DNA from 3 places in the Paenochrobactrum glaciei genome. Region 2 is predicted to be linked to each of the others. Evidence: predicted binding sites of a transcription regulator. Region 2 holds the regulator's gene; each other region holds the start of a gene.

Region 1 (3,225 bases), on a different contig from region 2:
CTTGTTCGCGATGAAAAGCAAGGTGCTTTACAAGGAACTTTAACAGGCTTGACGAATATAACTTCGATCATCGGGCCGGTCGGATTTACGACGCTTTATGGCTTAACCGCGGGGCGGTGGGATGGTTGGGTTTGGCTCGTCGCAGCAAGTCTTTATCTTATTGCTGTACCATTATTGCGCCAGTCAGCCAGTTTGTTACGATCTTAAAATCTTGGCGGGAGATCAAGCAATCCCGCCAACAAAACCGCTGAGTTCATCAAGGCGCACCATTGCCATGTGCATGGTGCCACGGCAATTTTGAGCTTTGCAGCGCGCGCGTCGTTCAACTTCGTCCAAATATAATTGCTCGTGTCCTCGAATTGAGCTGATCATTGCCTTATTGATATAAACAAGGCGGTTACATTTCTTGCAGGTCATTTCTAATCTTTGATGGTCTGCAAGATCACTGGCTTTATAGCGGGTTTTCCAGTTTCCGGGTGGGGATGCCATTTGCGTCACCAGAAGTCTTCAGGTGAGGGAATACGGACATAGCTGATTTTACCGCCCACATGCCCGCCTGCCGGTGGTTTCCATTCACCCAGACTAACAATAGTTTTGGAATAACGACTGTTTAAATCATCAATTGCGGAGCTGGCTTTTTCCCATTTCTGCCGTGTTGCATCATCATTATTCAACAGGTCAATCTGTCGAGCATTGGCAGGGCTTAAATCATATAGCGTCACGCTTACACGAAAAATGGTCAGTCCGTGCGGATATTCCTGCGCGACTTTGTACCAAAGTTGTCTGAGCCCAGCCAATATGGCCTGATCATCATTGACGGTGGCAAGCCGCACATTATGAAAATTGGAGCCGTCTCTGATGGAAAGCCAAAGAGAAAGTCCGTCGGCATAGTAGTTTTCGCGTCTCAGGCGGCGGGCAGCTTTGGTGAGTAGAAGCCGTGAAATTTCATAGGCACCATGAATGCTGCGCGCTTCGGGCGGCAAAACACGGCCATGGCCGAACATGCCGCGTTTTTGCGGTTGAGCCTGAATATCATAGCCATGCAGAGCATACCAAAGCCGCTCACCGGTCACGCTGTTCCAGATGCGCCGCATATGTTTGGGCTGCAAATTATAAAGCGCTTCGGTCGTGTAAATATTATGCTTGTAAAGACGCTTGGCCATATTGCGCCCGACAGCCGGAACATCCTCCAGCTGCACCTGAAAAAGATGATCAGTTAGTTCGTGTGGGTGCCATATTGCTAAGCCATTACCATAGGTTCCGGCTTTTTTGGTGGCATCCTTTCCCGCTTTGCATGCCATTTTTGCCAAGTGACGATTGGCAGCAAAGCCAATAGAGCAGGTGATGTAAGGCCCGATCATCTGACGGATATGGGACTTGATACGTGCACTTAGCAATTCGGGATCACGCCTCCCGCTGTCATCGAGAATACAGGTCAGTTCATCAATGCTTTTGGCGGCATCAATTGTGATAATTGTTTCAATTTCACAAAGCAGTGCATTGTGCGCACGACGATAAAGATCAGGCTTTTGTGGCACCAGAATAAGGTCGGGACAAATTTTCTTGGCGTCTTGAATTTTCATGATGTTTTTAACGCCGCGGGCCTTTGCTTCCTTGGAGCAGGCAATCACGGCAGTTCGGTCAGTTCCGGCAAAAGGAACAACACCGATCGGGCGGTCGCGCAGACGTTTGTCGCATTGCTGCTCCACACTGGCAAAAAAGCCATCAAAATCGAGATAGAGGCGTTCAATCGTTTCAGGCTTACGCATGGGGGGTAATTCCAGACAAGCAAAGGCGTGGCGTAAAACACGCAAAAAAGAGAATGACGGAGTGTGTATATTTACGTTTGTTCTATAAATGTTCCCTTTTTGAAAAATAGTCAAGCGTGATTTCATTTCCGCTATTTCCGCTTGTGGAATATCAATAAAATATATTTAAAATTAGAATGTTACGATGAAAATTTAATCTATTTTTTAATGAAATTTCATCGCAAAAAAGAATATGCATTATAAAAAAGTGGCGCAGAGAATATCTGCGCCACTTTTATTTCAAAACACTATCAGGTGCGTTTAGAACTTAAACTGCGTTGCCACCATGAAAGTCCGTCCCTGACCCGAGCCTGATGTGTTGAGCGCAGGTGTGTAGGTTTTGTTGAAGACGTTATTGACTCTCAATGTCAGGTCAACATTGTTGGTAAATTTGTAATTGGCAAATACATCGACCAGCGCATAGGATGCTGTTTTGGTGCCATCTGTATTGTTGCCTTTAGAAACGTAGTTGTAACGTGCTCCGGCCGTTAATTTTTCCTCAAGGAAACGCGCACCAGCTGTCAAGGTTAACAGATGGTCAGGCATATAGTTGTTAGCACCTAAGCCTGGCATTTGTTCCGGCATATTTGTATCGGTGTAACCATAGGCAATACCGGCAAAAGCAAATCTTGCATCATAGTTGGCTTCCAGTTCAAAGCCTTGCACATGAGTGCTGCCGTCAACGTTTACATATTGCATTAAATTGTTGGAGACTGTGCGTGCGGCAATATAATCCTTAACCGTCATATAGTAATAGTTTGCTTTCATGCTGATGGTATCATCGGCAAGGAAAACATCGTTTTTGGCCATATTGACGCCGACTTCCCAGCCGCGCAGTTTTTCAGCTGAAAGATTAGGGTTAGGCAAATAAAACTGCCTTGAAACAGAACCCGGATGCACACCGCCCAGCATCGTTTCCTGCAAGGTTGGAGCGCGCATGGAATGGGAGTAGGTGACATATGGCTGCAACCAATCTGTTGCATTCACTGCCAAGGTAATTTTCGGGTCAAGCTCGTTCAGGGAGCGGTCAACGAGCTGGGTTCCGTCATTCGCATCGCCGTCAAGTTTGAAGAAGTTATAGCGTAAACCTGTGGTCAGGTCGACAATGCCATAAGAGAACTTTGCTTCCGTGAAAACGGCGCCGGCTGTGCTGCGACCATCGGACGGGTTAACGCCTGCATTAGCGCCTGTGATTTTATCATGGAAATATTCAACGCCATTTTTCCAGCTAATGTTGACATCACCAGCAGTGAAATTTGAGTTGTTAGAAACATCAAAACCCAGTCCTTTGTCGGTAATCTCACGGCCGACAGCGCTAGAGAATGGTGGGTTAACTGATGCATTATATGTCATGTTCAGATGATTATAATAACCATTAACACGCAAATCTATTAGGTCGTTATCGCCCGGATTATAA
Region 2 (3,225 bases):
AGCCTATGATGCTCATGCCATTGTGCCGCCGGTGATCGCTGGTTCGAAGAAGAATGGCATTTATCGTGAGGATGCATTTTATTGTGAGGATAAAGTCTGCTCAATCACGCTGAAAGACGGGCGTATGCTTAGTTATACCGATGAACCGGCAGCGGTGGAATTTGCCTGTAATATCGGCGATGTGGTGGTGTTAGCTGTTGCGGGTAAAGAGCTTAAATGTCCGACTGATGGCAAGCTTATTGTGACACGGCGTGATTTAGCGTTGAAAGGCTCTTTGGAAGTAAGGCTTGGTTCACAAAGTGCCGGTTCACACACGATACGAAAATCAATCTCTGCAGGACAGTCTGTTACGCCGGTTTTTGAGCCAGCCTATGAACGGGGCTTCGATCCCGATAATGAATTTTTAGAAGATGATGTCGAGGTGGCACTGACAGATATAAGCAAAGACATGAAAGCGCTTGAAAATGCACATAGTGCTGCTGATGCCAGTAATACGCTAATCTCGGCCACCGATGCTGGTAATGCGCTAATCTCGGTCACGGTGCCAGCTAGTATGGCAGATGCTGCAAGATCGCTGCACTATAATGACCGGCTGATATATTCAGTTGGCGAGCCACAACGCCCTTGGCATCTCTATCGCCTCTATTCGCGTGCTGCGCGTGGCCTTGCTGATTATGTGGCACCTAAAAAAGCAAAAACTGCACAAAAACCTTAGCAATAAGGGGGGGGACAGATAGCGCTAAGAACAATCATTTATCGTATGAATAAAAGGCGCACATTATTACCACATGCTTTGAATGAGGCTTTAAAAGCCCATGCAATTGGCGCTCATAATCTAGTTTTTGTAATGGAACAGCATCTATCTGTACTTCTCGCCAGCCAAAGAAAAATGATTGGTTGGCTGGCTCCGATATTCTCATCATGATTTGTTGGTCGGATTAATAGCGGCGTATTAATCCGACCAGTTTGCCCTGAACCTGTACGCGATCAGGGCCAAAAATTCTGGTTTCATAGGCAGGGTTAGCCGCTTCCAATGCAATGGATGCGCCTTTTCGGCGAAAACGCTTTAGCGTCGCTTCTTCATCATCCACCAGTGCCACAACAATTTCCCCCGGATTGGCGGTGTCGCCACGGCGGATCAATACTGTGTCGCCTTCAAAAATTCCGGCCTCGATCATCGAGTCGCCTTTAACTTCCAGCGCATAATGCTCGCCTGAGCCGATCATATCCATCGGCAAGCTAATTGTGCGGGTCTGGTTTTGAATGGCAGAGATCGGCACACCGGCTGCAATACGCCCCATAACAGGCACGGAGATCGTGTCATTATTATCGGCTGCAATATTAACAGGAGCTGTTTCAGCTTTAGCAGGCGTAGCAGGTTTGCCCAAACTACCTTCAATCACGCTTGGCGAAAACTTTTTTTGGCTGTTTAGCCCCGGTGCAATAGAATCCGGCAGACGGATGACTTCCAATGCTCTGGCACGGTTTGGCAGTCGGCGGATAAACCCGCGTTCTTCCAATGCGGTGATCAGGCGATGGATACCTGATTTGGAGGCTAAATCCAGCGCGTCCTTCATTTCATCAAACGAGGGAGGAATACCGACTTCCTTTAAACGCTCGTGAATGAAAAGGAGTAATTCATGCTGCTTGCGGGTCAACATACGCTAAAGCCCCCAGAGTTAAGAATCAATTTAAAAAACAAATGCAGAACAAACACTATCTGTTCCAGTCTTGTTCTGCAAGTGTCTCGCTATATTATTTTATTGAAGTAAATATTGTGTGCTTGCGGAACGATAAAATTTGGTTTAGAACAAAATAAGAACTTGATATTTTGTGCCATATCTCTTGTGGAAACAGGCGATAAATGGTGCATCTTGCATTGGATGAGATGTGCTAAATCATTGGCGGCTGTTATCTGTAGCAGTCAACCAATAGAAGATAAGGTGGAGTTAAGCGCATGGCAGGTAGTGTCAACAAGGTTATTCTGGTCGGCAATCTTGGTGCGGATCCGGAAGTAAGACGTATGAGCTCCGGTGACCCTGTCGTTAATTTGCGTATTGCGACTTCTGAAAGCTGGCGCGACCGTCAGTCCGGTGAGCGCCGCGAAAAGACCGAGTGGCACAGCGTCGTTATTTTTAACGAAAATCTGGCGAAAGTTGCCGAGCAATATCTGAAAAAGGGCGCCAAGGTTTATCTTGAAGGTGCTTTGCAGACCCGCAAATGGCAGGATCAGAACGGTAATGAACGCTATACGACTGAAATCGTATTGCAGAAATTCCGTGGTGAATTGCAGATGCTTGACAGCCGCGGTGAAGGCGGTGGACAGGGACGCTCTTTTGAGGGCGGCGGTCGTTCGCAGATGTCTGATTATTCCGGCGGTGGTTCATCGGGCGGTTCGGATTTCGGTAACTCAGGACCTTCATCAGGCGGTGGTTTCTCACGCGATCTGGATGATGAAATTCCGTTTTAATGCAAAAAATCTGATAAAAACGGGCAATTAATTGCTGTTTTTGTGTCAGATTTTGCATAAATAATTAAGAAAATGCGCAAGTTTTGATGAAACTTGCGCATTTTTTTGTGTTTTTTGAATTATCGCTGGTCAATTGAGTGTTGTTTTTTGATGAATGTCGACTTTAAAAAAATTAAAAAAATGCAATCTGTTTGCTATTCGTCAATGTTCTGCGTTTAAAATGGCTGTGGATGAATGGAGTTTTCTCGATTCCATAATAAGTCTATGCGCTTGCAAATAAGCCGGAAAGCCTGTGCGCTGAGGGAAGTTTGATGATTAAGAAAGTGATGATCGTTGAGGATAATGAGCTGAACATGAAGCTCTTTCGCGATCTCATAGAAGCCCATGGCTATGAAACTATCCGCACCCGCAACGGGCTTGAGGCGCTGGATCTGGCGCGTGAGCATCGTCCGAACCTGATTTTGATGGATATTCAGTTGCCGGAAGTTTCAGGTCTTGAAGTGACCAAATGGCTCAAGGATGATGAAGAGCTGAAGGTCATTCCTGTTATTGCCGTCACTGCTTTTGCGATGAAGGGCGATGAAGAGCGCATCAGACAGGGTGGCTGTGAAGCTTATATTTCCAAACCGATTTCAGTGCCGCGTTTTATCGAGACAATTAAATCTTATTTAGGCGACGCTTAAAACTGGTCTTAAAAAATAGCGCTGCGGTTTTTTTAAGCTAAGAAATGCGATAAAATCTAACGCAAGACCAGA
Region 3 (3,225 bases), 190 kb from region 2:
CCAGATATGCAGGTTTTTCTTGGCGCGGGTGACCCCGACATAAGCCAGACGCCGTTCTTCCTCCAGCCCCGAACGCCCGCCTTCGTCGAGTGAGCGCTGGTGCGGAAACAGACCTTCTTCCCAGCCTGGCAAAAACACGGTTTCAAACTCCAGCCCTTTGGCCGAGTGCAGCGTCATAATATTGACGGCATCCATGTTTTCGTTTTTGTCGGCATCCATCACAAGGGCGACGTGCTCGAGAAACCCGCGCAAAGATTCATAATCTTCCATCGAGCGGATGAATTCTTTCAAGTTTTCAAGTCTGCCCGGTGCTTCTGCGGTTTTATCATTCTGCCACATCGCGGTGTAGCCGGATTCATCGAGAATCATTTCGGCCAGTTCCGTGTGCGGGGTGATGTCGATCAGCGATTGCCAGCGATAGAAGTTCTCAACCACTTCACGCAACGCTGAGCGTGGTTTTGGCTTCAATTCTTCCGTTTGCACCAAATCATGGGCGGCTTCCAGCATCGGAATGCCGCGCTCCCGCGCATAATCGTGAATTTGGCGCATGGATGCATCGCCAAGGCCGCGTTTCGGCGTATTCAGAATGCGTTCAAAGGCTAAATCATCAGCGCCTTGCGCCACAACGCGCAAATAGGCCATCGCATCACGGACTTCGAGGCGCTCATAGAAGCGCGGGCCGCCAATGACGCGGTAATTGAGGCCGAGCGTGACAAAGCGATCTTCAAATTCGCGCATCTGAAAGGACGCACGCACCAGAATAGCCATGTTATTCAGCTTATGGCCGTGGCGTTGGGCTTGTTCGATAGTTTCGCCGACAGCGCGGGCTTCTTCTTCCGAATCCCATGCGGCATGCACTTGCACACGGGCATCATCCGGATCAGGCGCATCAGTGAAAAGCGTTTTGCCAAGCCGTCCTTCATTATGCGAAATCAAATAACCGGCAGCGCCCAGAATATGGGCGGTGGAGCGATAATTACGTTCCAGCTTGATAACGGCAGCGCCTGGAAAATCTTTCTCAAAGCGCAGGATATTGTCAACTTCTGCACCGCGCCAGCCGTAAATGGACTGGTCATCATCACCCACGCAGCACAGATTGACGCCTTGCTGGGCAGAAAAACCATCCGGATTGTCGGTGCGGGTTTTGTTTTGCGGGCGCTGTGCCAATAGGCGCAGCCACATATATTGCGCTGTGTTGGTATCTTGATACTCGTCAACCAGAATATAGCGGAATTTCTGATGATATTCTCGCAAAATATCCGGATGGGTACGGAAAATGCGGATCGGGTGCAGCAGCAGATCGCCAAAATCACAGGCATTGAGCGTGCGCAACCGGTTCTGATAGGCTTCGTAAAGCTCGCGTCCTTTACCATTTGCAAAAGCACGGGCATCACCTTCGGAAATTTCCGATGGGCTTAAGCCTTTGTTTTTCCAAGCATCAATCATATTGGCGAAGCTGCGGGCAGGCCAGCGCTTATCGTCCAGACCTTCGGCTTGGATTAATTGTTTGATGAGGCGAATGACATCATCGGTATCAAGAATGGTGAAGTCAGAGCGCAAATGTGCAAGTTCTGCATGGCGGCGCAACAGTTTGACACCGATAGAGTGGAAGGTGCCGAGCCATGGCATGCCTTCAACCGAGTCACCGAGCAAGACGCCAATACGCTCACGCATTTCGCGGGCTGCTTTATTGGTAAATGTAACAGCCAAAATCTGGCTCGGATAAGCAAGGCCCTGATTGATAATATGCGCAATACGGGTGGTGAGAACGCGTGTTTTACCTGTTCCGGCACCTGCCAGCACCAGCACAGGTCCTTCGGTCGTTTCAACCGCCAGACGCTGTTCCGGATTTAATCCTGTCAGATATGTCGGTTCGCCGCGTTGTTGATTGCGCGCAGCCATAGCGCGCGCTGCAATACCACTTGGTTCTGCACCCGCTGGCCGCTCTTGCGGTTTGCGTGGGGCATCCGGTTCACCAAAAAAGGGCATATCGTCAGGAAAGTCAGACATTGCTTGAGAGTGTACTCATATAAATAAAAGATCAAGGATGGCATCAGGTACTATGTGCGCTTTTCCTGAGTGCCACGGGTATAGCTTGTTCTCCGACTGTTCTGCAAGGGTGAATTTGTTTTCGTCTCAAAAGCGGACACAATCCGTTCATATGTTCGGTGGCATTACACTCTTTATTGTTTAATTATAATATCCACTTTATAGATGCAGATAATAGTATCGTTTCTCTCGCCTTTTTTCAGGTTTTTAATGATTATTACGCTGACGACTATTCCGCCTCGCTTTGACAAGATTACCCCGACACTTAAATCTCTGTTAAACCAGAAGCATCGTGCGGATCAGATCAATCTTTATATCCCTCAGAGTTATAAAAGATTTCCGGAGTGGACTGGTACTCTGCCGCAAGTGCCGGAAGGGGTGACGATTTGCCGGACAGATTTTGATTACGGCCCGGCGACAAAAGTGCTGCCTGCTGTAAAAGACAACTGGGGCAAAGAACGTGATATTTTATTCTGTGACGATGATGTCCATTATGATGCTGAGTGGTCAGGGCGCTTTATAGATTTACGCAAATCTCATGAGCGCACATGCCTTGCGGAAGGTGGTGATGATATTAAAGATATTGATATCACCACACGTCCGGCAGACAGATTACCGCGGGTTAGCACGGCTGGTCGTGGTTTGTTATTTAAAGTTGGCTCAATGTTGAAATATCGTCAGCGCCGAGCTTCTTATTATACCCAAAGCGGTTATAGTGATACATTGTTGGGTGTGAGTGGCGTGATGGTGCGCCCGACCTATTTCAATGAAAAAGTCTTTGATATTCCAGGGCTCTTGTGGACAGTGGATGATTATTGGATCGCCGGTAATCTGGCGGTGAACAATGTGCTGATTTGGGTTAATGCAAATGCACCGCGTCGTCATGATGGCGCCAGCCGTCGTATATCCGCATTGTTGACGATGGTTCATGAAGGGCATGACCGCAACGATTCCAATCAGGCAGCCGTTGATTATTTCCGTGAACATTATGGGGTATGGAAATAGAAATTGGCTGAAATAATGTGATTATTGGACAGGGCGGTGGTTTACTGCCTTGTCGCAGAAGGCGTGTTGCCGTTATGTTGCATGAAGTTGAGAAGCCGTGAATCAAGAATAATGGAGCCAGATTTTGGGACGCATTTTCGTCATCGTCGGTGGGTTCCTTGTTTTGCTGCT

Evidence for each region. Region 2 encodes LexA, which represses DNA repair genes until DNA is damaged. Its sites were predicted from a motif close to TGTTCNNNNTGTGTTCNG; they were not measured.
Region 1: the regulator LexA is predicted to act here: its motif matches at 1,848-1,865, upstream of ABDZ76_RS00270 (Y-family DNA polymerase).
Region 3: the regulator LexA is predicted to act here: its motif matches at 2,097-2,114, upstream of ABDZ76_RS07690 (ATP-dependent helicase).

What each region holds. Positions count from the first base shown of each region.
Region 1 covers NZ_BAAADE010000001.1:41,818-45,042, reverse strand. The annotation lists gene tet(Y) (tetracycline efflux MFS transporter Tet(Y)) at 1-207, shown strand, start outside; gene ABDZ76_RS00275 (hypothetical protein) at 223-489, opposite strand; gene ABDZ76_RS00270 (Y-family DNA polymerase) at 495-1,769, opposite strand; gene ABDZ76_RS00265 (TonB-dependent receptor domain-containing protein) at 2,070-3,225, opposite strand, start outside.
Region 2 covers NZ_BAAADE010000002.1:474,224-477,448, forward strand. The annotation lists gene ABDZ76_RS08645 (ComEC/Rec2 family competence protein) at 1-715, shown strand, start outside; gene lexA (transcriptional repressor LexA) at 939-1,661, opposite strand; gene ABDZ76_RS08655 (single-stranded DNA-binding protein) at 1,958-2,470, shown strand; gene ABDZ76_RS08660 (response regulator) at 2,782-3,153, shown strand; gene ABDZ76_RS08665 (molybdopterin molybdotransferase MoeA) at 3,210-3,225, opposite strand, start outside.
Region 3 covers NZ_BAAADE010000002.1:288,195-291,419, forward strand. The annotation lists gene ABDZ76_RS07690 (ATP-dependent helicase) at 1-2,010, opposite strand, end outside; gene ABDZ76_RS07695 (glycosyltransferase family 2 protein) at 2,260-3,054, shown strand; gene ABDZ76_RS07700 (AsmA family protein) at 3,179-3,225, shown strand, end outside.